2 regions of the Methylobacterium sp. Leaf469 genome follow, and region 1 is predicted to be linked to the other one. Evidence: riboswitches for the same ligand, from Rfam matches in the RefSeq annotation. Region 1 holds a riboswitch; the other holds the start of a gene.
The links. A riboswitch is a leader RNA that binds a small molecule or an ion and turns the genes downstream of it on or off. The one in region 1 is predicted to bind cobalamin.

Region 2: it holds a riboswitch for cobalamin, as region 1 does, so the genes downstream of both, ASG60_RS09225 (CbtB-domain containing protein) here and ASG60_RS07035 (TonB-dependent siderophore receptor) in region 1, are expected to answer to the same signal.

What each region holds. Positions count from the first base shown of each region.
Region 1 covers NZ_LMRE01000009.1:3,995-9,245, reverse strand. Annotated here, with positions in the region: gene ASG60_RS07040 (response regulator) at 1-389, shown strand, start outside; cobalamin riboswitch at 587-796, shown strand; gene ASG60_RS07035 (TonB-dependent siderophore receptor) at 1,146-3,290, shown strand; gene ASG60_RS07030 (ABC transporter ATP-binding protein) at 3,290-4,012, shown strand; gene ASG60_RS07025 (DUF3526 domain-containing protein) at 4,009-5,251, shown strand, end outside.
Region 2 covers NZ_LMRE01000012.1:296,667-301,917, forward strand. Annotated here, with positions in the region: gene ASG60_RS09205 (DUF3616 domain-containing protein) at 1-368, shown strand, start outside; gene ASG60_RS09210 (cobyric acid synthase) at 666-2,120, opposite strand; gene cobO (cob(I)yrinic acid a,c-diamide adenosyltransferase) at 2,134-2,736, opposite strand; gene cobU (bifunctional adenosylcobinamide kinase/adenosylcobinamide-phosphate guanylyltransferase) at 2,733-3,266, opposite strand; cobalamin riboswitch at 3,376-3,573, shown strand; gene ASG60_RS09225 (CbtB-domain containing protein) at 3,626-3,802, shown strand; gene ASG60_RS09230 (CbtA family protein) at 3,831-4,592, shown strand; gene ASG60_RS09235 (DUF1636 domain-containing protein) at 4,585-4,977, shown strand; gene cobW (cobalamin biosynthesis protein CobW) at 4,974-5,251, shown strand, end outside.

The DNA.
Region 1 (5,251 bases):
ATGACGACACGGCTGTGCGTGAGGTCACCACCACCCGCCTCGCGGAGGCCGGTCACGCGGTGCGCGAGGCGGGCTCGGGCCTCGCGGGACTGGCGTCCCTCGAGGCGGACCCTTGCGTCGATCTCGTGGTGCTGGACTTCGCGATGCCGGGCATGAATGGGGCCGAGGTCGCCACCGAGATCCGCAAACGCTGGCCCAGCCTGCCGATTCTGTTCGTCACCGGCTATGCGGACACCACGGCCCTGATGAAGGTCGGCGCGGTCGGCGCCGACAGTATCGTTCAGAAACCGTTCCGGGACGGCGAGTTGGAACGCAAGGTCGGGGAGGCCATCGTGAATCGACCCGCGCCCGGTCTGCGCCTGGTCTCGGGCGGCTCCTCCGGCAGCTGAATCGATCGTCCGCCCCGGATCCGCGGGTTTCGAGGAAGACAGCCGGCTGGCGTCCTGGACCTCGCCGCCTTCGTCCTCGGTGTGCGCGGCGCCGGGGCTCGCCACGATCCTGCGTGTCTCGGCCCGGCAGGTCTCGCGCCGTGACGTTCCAATCGGCGGCCGAGGGCGCTCGGCCTTGACTTCTCCGGACCCGGATGGAACCGTACAGCCGTCAAGGTTCTCGCGGTCCTCGGATCGCGAGCTAAGAGGGAATTCGGTCGAGCCCATCCGGGCGATGCCGAAGCTGCCCCCGCAACTGTGAGCGGTGAGCCGCTGCCGAGAACGGTCACTGGTGCCATGCACCGGGAAGGCCAGGCAGGGGCGTCGATCCGTGAGCCAGGAGACCTGCCTTGGCGACGAACGTCTCTCGGGCGGGGTGCTCCGGTGGGTCGCATGATCGACGTCGGCCCGTCATGGTCGGCGCGCGCCCGTGCTGCTCTGCCTGACACGTCCAGAACCATTTGGATGGTGTTGATGGCCGCGATCGATCACCCCTTCCCCGAAAGCGTTCCCGCTCAGAACCGGCCCGGCGACACGGAGCCCGTGCCCGAACTCGGCTTGCTTGATTTCGGCGTGCAAGGTTTCAGCTTGCATGGCCAAGCTTCGCAACGTAATAATGTTTCAAACGCCATTCAGGCTCCTGAGCCGGTGCCGGGGGGCGTCCCCTCATCGGGCGACGGGCTGGAGCGGCGCTCATCCCGTTCGAGACCCGATACGATGCTCCTGAAAAACGGCCTGCGCCTCGGCGTCGCCCTCGCGGCCCTGTCCCTGACGCCGTCGGTCCGTGCCGAGGAGACGGCGGTCACCCTGGACACCCTCACGGTGGAGGGCACCGGCATCGGCCTCAACGTGCCGGAAGGCGCCATCGGGTTGATCGGACCGACGCCGGGTTTCAGCGCGGCGCGCGCCGTGAGCAGCACCAAGACCGACACGCCCCAGCGCGACGTGCCCCAGGTCGTCACGGTTGCCTCGCGCGAGGTCATCACCGATCTGGCCGCGACGCGAGTCGACCAGGTGTTCAACTACACCCCCGGCGTCGCCCAGCAGAACAACTTCGGCGGCCTGACGGTCTTCAGCTACGCCGTGCGCGGCGTGACCACGTCCGAGATCTTCAAGAACGGCTTTGCCATCAACCGAGGGTTCCCGCCGCCGCCCGACACCCAGAACGTCGAGCGTATCGAGGTGCTGAAGGGCGCGGGCGGCGCCCTGTTCGGGCGCAGCGATCCCGGCGGCGTGGTCAACATCATCACCAAGCAGCCGACGGCCGAGCGCTTCGTCGAGATGGGCGGCCTCTGGGGCAGCTTCGAGCAGTTCCGCGGCACCGTGGATGCCGGCGGCGCCCTCAACGAGGACAAGACGGTCCAGTACCGCTTCAACTTCGCGGGCGGGCGCCAGAACAGCTTTCGCGATTTCGTCGACGGCGACCGGCTGTTCGTGGCGCCGTCCATCAGCTGGCAGATCACGCCTGACACCAAGGTCACCGTCGAGACCGAATTCGTGCGCAACCGCATCGTGTTCGACCGGGGCGTGATCGCCATCAACCGGCAGCTCGGCTTCCTGCCGATCTCGCGCTTCCTCGGCGAGCCGGGCCAGAGCACCGAGCAGACTTCGAACACCCTGCAGGTCCGCTTGGAGCACCGCTTCGACGCCGATTGGCAGATGCGGCTCGGCGCACATTTCAACACCGGCACACTCGAGGGCGAATCCGCCGAGGTCCGCGCCATCGCGGCCGACAACCGCACGGTCTCCCGCGACCGCAACTTCCGGGACTACCGGTGGGACACCGCCATCGGCCAGGCCGAGGTGGTCGGCCGCTTCGCCACCGGGCCCCTGGCGCACACCCTGCTCCTCGGCTTCGAGCGCGAGAGCACCGACAGCCGCACGGTCTATCTGCGCTCGAACGTCCGGCAGAACTCGTTTTCCATCGACATCTACAACCCGCGCTACGGCCAGCCCCTGCCGCCGCTCACCATCCCGCGCAACAACCTCGAGCGGGTGACCAATACGGCCCTCTACGCCCAGGACCAGATCGCGCTCAGCCCCGAATGGAAGGCGCTGCTCGGCGTCCGGTTCGATTTCTTCGAGCAGTCGTTCCGCGAGCGCATTCCGCGCAGCGACGTCGAGCAGTCGCGGGCCGCCGCGACGCCCCGCGCCGGACTCGTCTATCAGCCGCTCCCCGAACTCTCCCTCTACACCAATGTCGGCACGAGCTTCCGGCCGAACATCGGCCCAGATGCGGCGGCGGCCTCGCGCGGGGTGCCGTTCGCCCCCGAGACGGGCATCGGCTACGAGGTCGGCGCCAAGCTCGACCTCTATGGCGGGGCGCTCGGCCTCACCGGTGCGGCGTTCCATATCGAGCGTGAGAACGTACTGACGCCCGACCCCAACAACAGCGGCTTCTCCCTCGCGGCGGGCGGGGTGCGCAGCCAGGGCTTCGAACTCACGGCCACGGGCCAGATCTCGCCGGAGCTGCGCCTCATCGGCGGCTACGTCTACGCCGACGCCGTAGTGACGAAGGACAACGTCCTGCCCGTGGGTGCCCCCCTCATCAACATCCCCAAGCACAGCGGCAGCCTGCTCGCCGTCTACGAAGTCCAGTCCGGCCCCTACGCGGGCCTCGGGATCGGGGGCGGCGTGCGTGGGGTCGGCGAACGCGCCGGCGACGCGGGCGGCACCGGTTTCGTCCTGCCGGCCTACGTGGTCGCCGACGCGCTGGCGTATTACCGCTACGAGAACATCCGCTTCGGCTTCAACGTCGAGAATATCTTCGACAGTGAGATCTACGAGAGCTCGCTCAACGTGTTCCGGGTCTATCCCGGCGCACCGCGACGCTTCACCGGCACCGTCTCGGTGCGGTTCTGATGCTGGAGTCGCACGAACCGGTCCTGGCGATCGGCGACGTCGTCATGACCTTCGGCGGTCGCAGGGCCCTCGACGGCCTGACCCTGACGTTACATGCGGGCGAAGTCTTCGCCCTGCTCGGCCCCAACGGGGCCGGCAAGACCACGACCATCAACCTCATCCTGGGTTTCCTGAAAGCGGAGAGCGGGACGGTCCGGGTCTGTGGAATCGATGCGGGCGCCGCCCCCATCGCGGCGCGGGCGGCCATCGCCTACATCCCCGAGCAGGTGGCGCTCTATCCCACGCTCTCGGGCCGGGAGAACCTGCGCTACTTCACGACGCTGGCGGGGCTCGCCCTGTCTCGCGACGCGGCCGACCGCCTGCTGGCGCAAGCCGGTCTCGCGACCGAGGCGCACGCGCGCAAGGCCGCGACCTATTCGAAGGGCATGCGCCAGAAGGTCGGCATCGCCATCGCCCTGGCGCGCCGGGCCCGGCTGCTGCTCCTCGACGAGCCGACCTCGGGCCTCGATCCGAGCGCGTCGGCGGATTTCTCGGCCGTGGTCCGGGCGGCCGCCGCCCGCGGCACAACCGTGCTGATGGCGACCCACGACCTCTACCGGGTCAAGGAGGTCGCCGACCGGGTCGGCGTGCTCCAGACCGGACGCATCGTCGAGGAGATCAGCCCGGCACACCTCGACCATGCGGCGTTGGAGCGCCTCTACATCGAGCGGCTCGCGTCGTGAGGCTGGTCCGGGCCGAACTCGGTCAGCTCCTGCGCGACGCCCGCCTGCGCTGGATCGGTGCCGTCCTGGTGGTGCTCCTCGGCGTGGCCCTCGCCGGAGCCTGGCGACAGGCCGTGCGCGATGCCGGCGATGTGAGAGCGATCGCGCAGGCCGAGCGCGGACGCTGGCTCGGCCAGGACGCCAAGAACCCGCATTCGGCCGATCATTACGGGCTGTGGGTGTTCAAGCCGTCCGCGCCGCTCGCGATCCTGGATCCCGGCATCGAGCCCTATACCGGCCGCATGGTCCGCATCGAGGCCCACCTGTTCAACGATGCGGTCTTCCGGGCGGTCCAGGACGCCAACCCGCTCGCGCGCGCCGGCCTCGGCAGCGTCGCCGACATCGTCCAGCTCATCGTGCCCCTGGCCGCGATCCTCCTCGGCTTCTCCGCCTTCGCCGCCGACCGCGAGCGCGGTACCCTGCGGCTGGCACTCGGCAACGGCGCTGCGCCAGGCCGGCTGTTCATGGCCCGCCTCGGCGCGCTCCTCGCCGCCCTGGCCCTCCTCGTCGGCCTGCCGTTGCTCGTCCTCGGCGGCCTCGCTGCGGTGAGCCTCGACGCGCCCGGCTGGGAGGTGTGGCCGCGCCTCGTCCCGTGGGTGGCCGCACAGCTCACCTATGCGGCCCTGTTCCTCGTTCTGGCCATGACCCTGTCGCTGACGGCCCGCACGGCCCGCTCGGCGCTGGCGGCATCGCTGCTGGCCTGGGTGCTCGTCTGCGTGGCCGCTCCCCGCCTCGCCACCGTCGCGGTGGACGCCACCACACCGGCGCTCTCCTACGGCGAGACCCGCGCCCGGATCGAGGAGACCTTCCGGGGGCACCGCACCGCGGAAGCGAACGACGACCGGGCCAAGGCCGTCCTCGCCCGCTACGGCGTCACCGACCCGGACGCCCTGCCCGTCGACCTGCGCGGCCTGATGATGAGCGAGAACGAGCAGCACAATTTCGCGGTGTTGGATGCCGCGTTCGGCGCCTTCTTCGACAGCCTGCTGCGCCAGGAGCGGGCCTATGCCTGGACTGGGCTCCTGTCCCCGCGCATCGCCCTCCAGGCGCTCTCCGCCGCCCTCGCGGGAACGGACTTTGCCCAGCATGTCCGCTTCGTCTGGGCCGCCGAGCATTACCGCCGGGGCATCTCGCGGCGGATGAACCAGGCGATCATCGACAATCCGCAGGGCGGAGAGCGCCGCTACACCGCCGACCACG
Region 2 (5,251 bases), on a different contig from region 1:
TCCTCGTCTCCGTACCCGTCGCGCCCCTGTTCGCCCCCGGCGACGCGCCGCTCGACGTCAAGCCGACGACGATCCCCCTCGCCCTCGGGGCCGAGGCCGGCATCCGCGATCTCACCGCCCTGCCGGACGGGCGCCTTCTCGTCCTCTCGGGTCCGACCCGCAACGGCTTGTCGGTGCCATATGGACTGTTCCTCGCGGATCCGTCGTCCGGCAAGGTCACGGCGCTCGGCACCCTCGCGCCATTGGACGGCGATGATTCCAGGGCGAAGCCCGAAGGCGTCGCGCGCCTCGGCCCAGGCCGGGTGCTGGTGGTGTTCGACAGCGTAGTGAACGGCGGGCCGCGCGAATACGCGGTGGCGATCCCGTAGGCGGCCGGCTCGGCGCATCAGGACGGGTCGAACCGATATTGCTCCGGCCTGACCGACCGCCGGCGTGCTTCGACGCGCAGTACCGCGGCGGAGCACCGACAGTACCGAGAACCATCAGGCCCGCAGCCCGAGACAACCCGCGAGGTCCTAGACCGGGGCCAAGGCGCGCCAGTGCGGATGCGCGGCGTGGCATCCTGCACGATGAAGCCGCGGGAATTGCCGACGGAGTCGATGACGGCGATGCCGGCAGCCGCGCCAGTCCTCCGCAAGGATCGGCCCCACCACGTGCCTGACCCGCTACGACGCCAGGACGAGCAGCCGGTCGCAATCCACATGGATTTCGAGGTGGTCGGCGAGCGCGTCGAGCACGGTCTCGATCCCCGCCTCGTAGGCGTCGCCGCCGGACCGGGCGCCGAGGCGCGCGAGCCACGCGGCGCGCTGCGCGTCGTCGGCGAACAGGCCATGCACGTAGGTGCCGGCGACCCGGCCGTCGGCCGAAATCGCCCCGTCCGGGCGACCATCGGCGAAACGAACGAGCGGGCGCACCGCGTCGGGCCCGGTGGTATCGCCCAGGTGCATCTCGTAGCCCGAGAACGGTACGCCGTCGGGCAACGAGGTGCCGGTGACGGCCTCGAGGCGCTTGACCGGGGTCATCACCGTCTCGACGTCGAGGAGCCCAAGACCCGGCACCGTCCGGGGGGCGCCCTCAATCCCGTGCGGGTCGGCGAGGCGGCGCCCAAGCATCTGGTAGCCGCCGCAGAGGCCGAGCACCCGGCCGCCGCGCCGGACATGGGCGGCGAGATCGATATCCCAGCCCTCGGACCGAAAGACATCGAGGTCCGCGATGGTGGTCTTCGAGCCCGGCAGGAGCACGAGGTCGGCCACGGGGATCGGCTCCCCCGGACGAACCAGAACCACGGAGACGTTCGGCTCGCCCCGCAGAGGATCGAGATCGTCGAAATTGGCGATGCGCGGCAGGACGGGGACGGCCACCACCGTGCGACCCGCCGCGCCTGCTTCGGAGCCGACCAGTCCCAGAACGTCCTCCGCGGGCAGGCGGACGGCGGACGGAAAATGCGGGATCAGCCCGAGGCTGGGCCAACCCGTGTGGCGGGCGATGAGGTCCATGCCGTCGGCGAACAGGCTCGGATCGCCGCGGAAGCGGTTGACGAGGAAGCCCCGGATCATCGCCGCGTCGGCCGGGTCGATCACCGCCTTCGTGCCGACGAGGCTGGCGATGACGCCGCCGCGGTCGATGTCGCCGAGCAGGATCACCGGCGTGTTCGACGCGCGGGCAAAGCCCATATTGGCGATGTCGCCGGCGCGCAGATTCACCTCCGACGCCGAGCCGGCGCCCTCGACCACGACGAGGTCGGCCTCGGCTTTCAGATGGGTGAAACTTTCGAGCACGGCCCCGAGGAGGCGCGGCTTCCAGCCCTGGTAGTCCCGGGCCGCGGCCTGGCCGACCATCCGGCCCTGCACCACGATCTGGCTGCCGGTCTCGCTCTGGGGCTTGAGGAGGACCGGGTTCATGTGGACCGAGGGCGCCACTCCGGCGGCCCTCGCCTGAAGCGCCTGGGCCCGTCCGATCTCGCCGCCATCGGCCGTGACGGCGGCGTTGTTCGACATGTTCTGCGGCTTGAACGGCCGCACCCGCAGCCCGCGCCGGGCGAAGGCGCGGCACAGACCGGCGACGATGAGGGATTTGCCGACATCCGAACCGGTGCCCTGGATCATGATGGCGCGGGTCATGACGGCTGGAACCTCAAAACTCGATCCCCTCCTGCGCCTTCACGCCCGCCGCGAAGTGGTGCTTCACGGAGCCCATCTCGGTGACGAGGTCGGCGGCCTCGACGAGGGCCGGCTTGGCATTGCGGCCGGTGACGATGACGTGGAGGTCCGGTCGGCGTGCCCGGAACGCCGCCACCACGTCGTCGATGGGCAGGTAGTCGTAGCGCAGCGCGATGTTGAGTTCGTCCAGCACCACGAGGCGGATGCTCGGATCGGCCATGAGATCCAGGGCCTTCGTCCAGGCGTGCTCGGCCGCCGCGATGTCGCGGGCCTTGTCCTGGGTCTCCCAGGTGAAGCCCTCGCCGAGGGTGTGCCAGTCGATCTGGTTCCCGAAGGCCTTCAAGGCGTGCTTCTCGCCCGTGTCCCAGGCGCCCTTGATGAACTGCACCACGCCGACCCGCCAGCCGTGGCCCAGCGCCCGCAGCATCAGGCCCAGGGCCGCCGTGGTCTTGCCCTTGCCGGGACCCGTGTTGACGATGAGGAGGCCCTTCTCGATGGTCTTCTCCGCCACCTCGGCATCCTGCACGGCCTTGCGCTTCTCCATCTTCTCCCGATGGCGGTCGGCGGCGTCGCTCATGCGTGGTCTCCATGTTGGGGTTTCACGATCATCGGCAGCCCCGCCACCATGAACACGACGCGGTCGGCCTGTGCGGCGAGGCGCTGATGAAGCCGCCCTGCCGCGTCGCGGAAGCGGCGGGCGAGGGCATTGTCGGGCACGATGCCGAGGCCGACCTCGCTGCCGACCAGGACCACCGGCCCCGGCGCGTCGGCGCAAGCGGAGAGCAGCGCCCCGGTCGCGGCCTCGACGTCGGCCTCCGCCAGGATCAGGTTGGTGAGCCAGAGGGTGAGGCAATCCACCAGTACCGGTCCGCGCGCGGCCGCGACCGCCTCGGGCAGGTCGATCGGCACGTCCTGCGTGATCCAGTCGGCCGACCTTCGGGTGCGGTGGAGGGCGATGCGGTCGCGCATCTCGTCGTCCCAGGCCTGGGCCGTTGCGAGATACAGCCAGGGTGGCGGCTGCGCCTCGATCACCCCCTCGGCATGGACGCTCTTGCCCGAGCGCGCGCCGCCGAGGACGAGGGTCACACGGGGGAATATCTCGGTCATGGGGGGGACGGCTGCCGCATAGGGCTTCTTTAGCCCGAAACGCCCTTGTGTGGTCAAAGGCGATGCAAACGGCACAGCGGCGCGTTGTCAGGGATCGCGCGACCGCGTAGAAGCATCGGGATCGGACGGTGCCCCGGCGACGGGGTGAAAAGGGAACGCGGTGAGGGGCAAGCGCCTTGAAACCGCGGCTGCCCCCGCAACTGTGAGCGGCGACGGGCCTGCCATCGGCCACCGGAGCGATCCGGGAAGGCGGCAGGTTCCGGATGACCCGCGAGCCAGGAGACCTGCCGTCCGGCACCGGGGACCTTCGTCCTCACCTTCGACCACGGCCGCCGGCGGGGCGGCCAGGAGATCAACCGATGTCGACCAACACCCTCGTTCTGACCGGCACCCGCACCAACGAGCGCCTCGGGGCCGTTCTCGTCGCCGCGTTCCTCGGCCTCGGCCTCGTGTTCATGGCGGGCTTCGCCCCGGCGATGGCGCTCCACAACGCGGCGCACGATTTCCGCCACACCCAGAATTTTCCCTGCCACTGAGCGCCTGGCGCCTGAAGGCAGACACCCCATGATCATCCGGCTCGTGTCGGCGGCCCTGGTCGCCGGCTTCCTCGCGGCTATCGTCGCGACGGGCCTGCAGCTCGCCCTGACCTCTCCGCTCATCATCGCGGCTGAGCGTTACGAGACGCAGGCTCAAGCCCCCGTATCGCCCCCCGCGCCGGGATTCGCATCCCTCGTGGTGCGGGTGCATGGCGGACACGATCACGGCGCGAAGGACCCGGGCGTGTCCGGCGGCGAGACCGCGCCCGCCTGGCAGCCCGGACCCGGACTGCCGCGCATGGCGTTCACGGCGCTCGCCACCCTGGTGGGCGGCGTCGGGTATGCCCTGCTGCTCGGCGCAGTGCTGCTGGCCTGCGGGCGCGAACCGACGCCCGAGACCGGCCTGCGCTTCGCCGTGGCGGGCTTCCTCGCCGTCGCCCTGGCGCCGGCCCTCGGCCTGCCGCCGGAACTACCGGGCATGGACGCCGCCCCCCTCGCCGATCGTCAGTTCTGGTGGGTGATGACCGCCGTCGCCACCGCCATGGGGCTCTACCTCATCGCCATCCGCCGCGCGCCGATCTCCATCGCGGGCGGCCTCGTCCTGATCGTGGCACCACACCTCGCCGGAGCACCCGAGACGAGCCACGCGGCTTCCGCCCTGCCGGCGGGCTACGCGGCCCAGTTCGCCGCACGCTCGCTCGGGATCGCCTTCGTGTTCTGGGCGGTCATCGGGCTCGCCTACGGCTGGGCCTGGGCCCTGTTCGGTCGCAAGGCGACGGCGCATGCCTGACGTGGTCACCCTCTACGTCTGCACCGCCTGCCGTACGGCGGGCGACCCGGCGGAACCCCGCGCCGGTGCGCGCCTCCTCGACGCGCTCCGGGAGGCTGTCGGTGAGCACGGCCAGACCGGCCTTCGGATCGAAGGCGTCGAGTGCCTCTCCGTCTGCAAGCGGCCATGCACGGTGGCGGTGGCCTCGGAAGGGCGCTGGACCTACGTCTACGGCGACCTCGACGCCACCGAATCCGCCCGGATCATCCTCGAAGGGGTCGGCCTCTACGGCGAGACGCCCGACGGCGTCGTGCCGTGGAAGGCGCGGCCCCAGGAATTCCGCAAGGGCGTCGTCGCCCGCATCCCGCCGCTCGCGGCGCACCCTAGTACGGACGCCGCCGAATGACCCTGGTCGAGAAGATTCCCTGCACCATCGTCACCGGCTTCCTCGGGGCCGGCAAGACGACCCTCGTGCGCCACCTCGTCGAGAACGCGAACGGCCGGCGGCTCGCGATCATCGTCAACGAGTTCGGGGATATCGGCTTCGACGGCTCGTTTCTCGCCGCCTGCGGCATCGAAGGCTGCCAAGACGAGGACATCGTCGAGCTCGCCAACGGCTGCATCTGCTGCACCGTGGCCGACGACTTCGTGCCGGCCCTGAACAAGCTCCTCGACCGAGC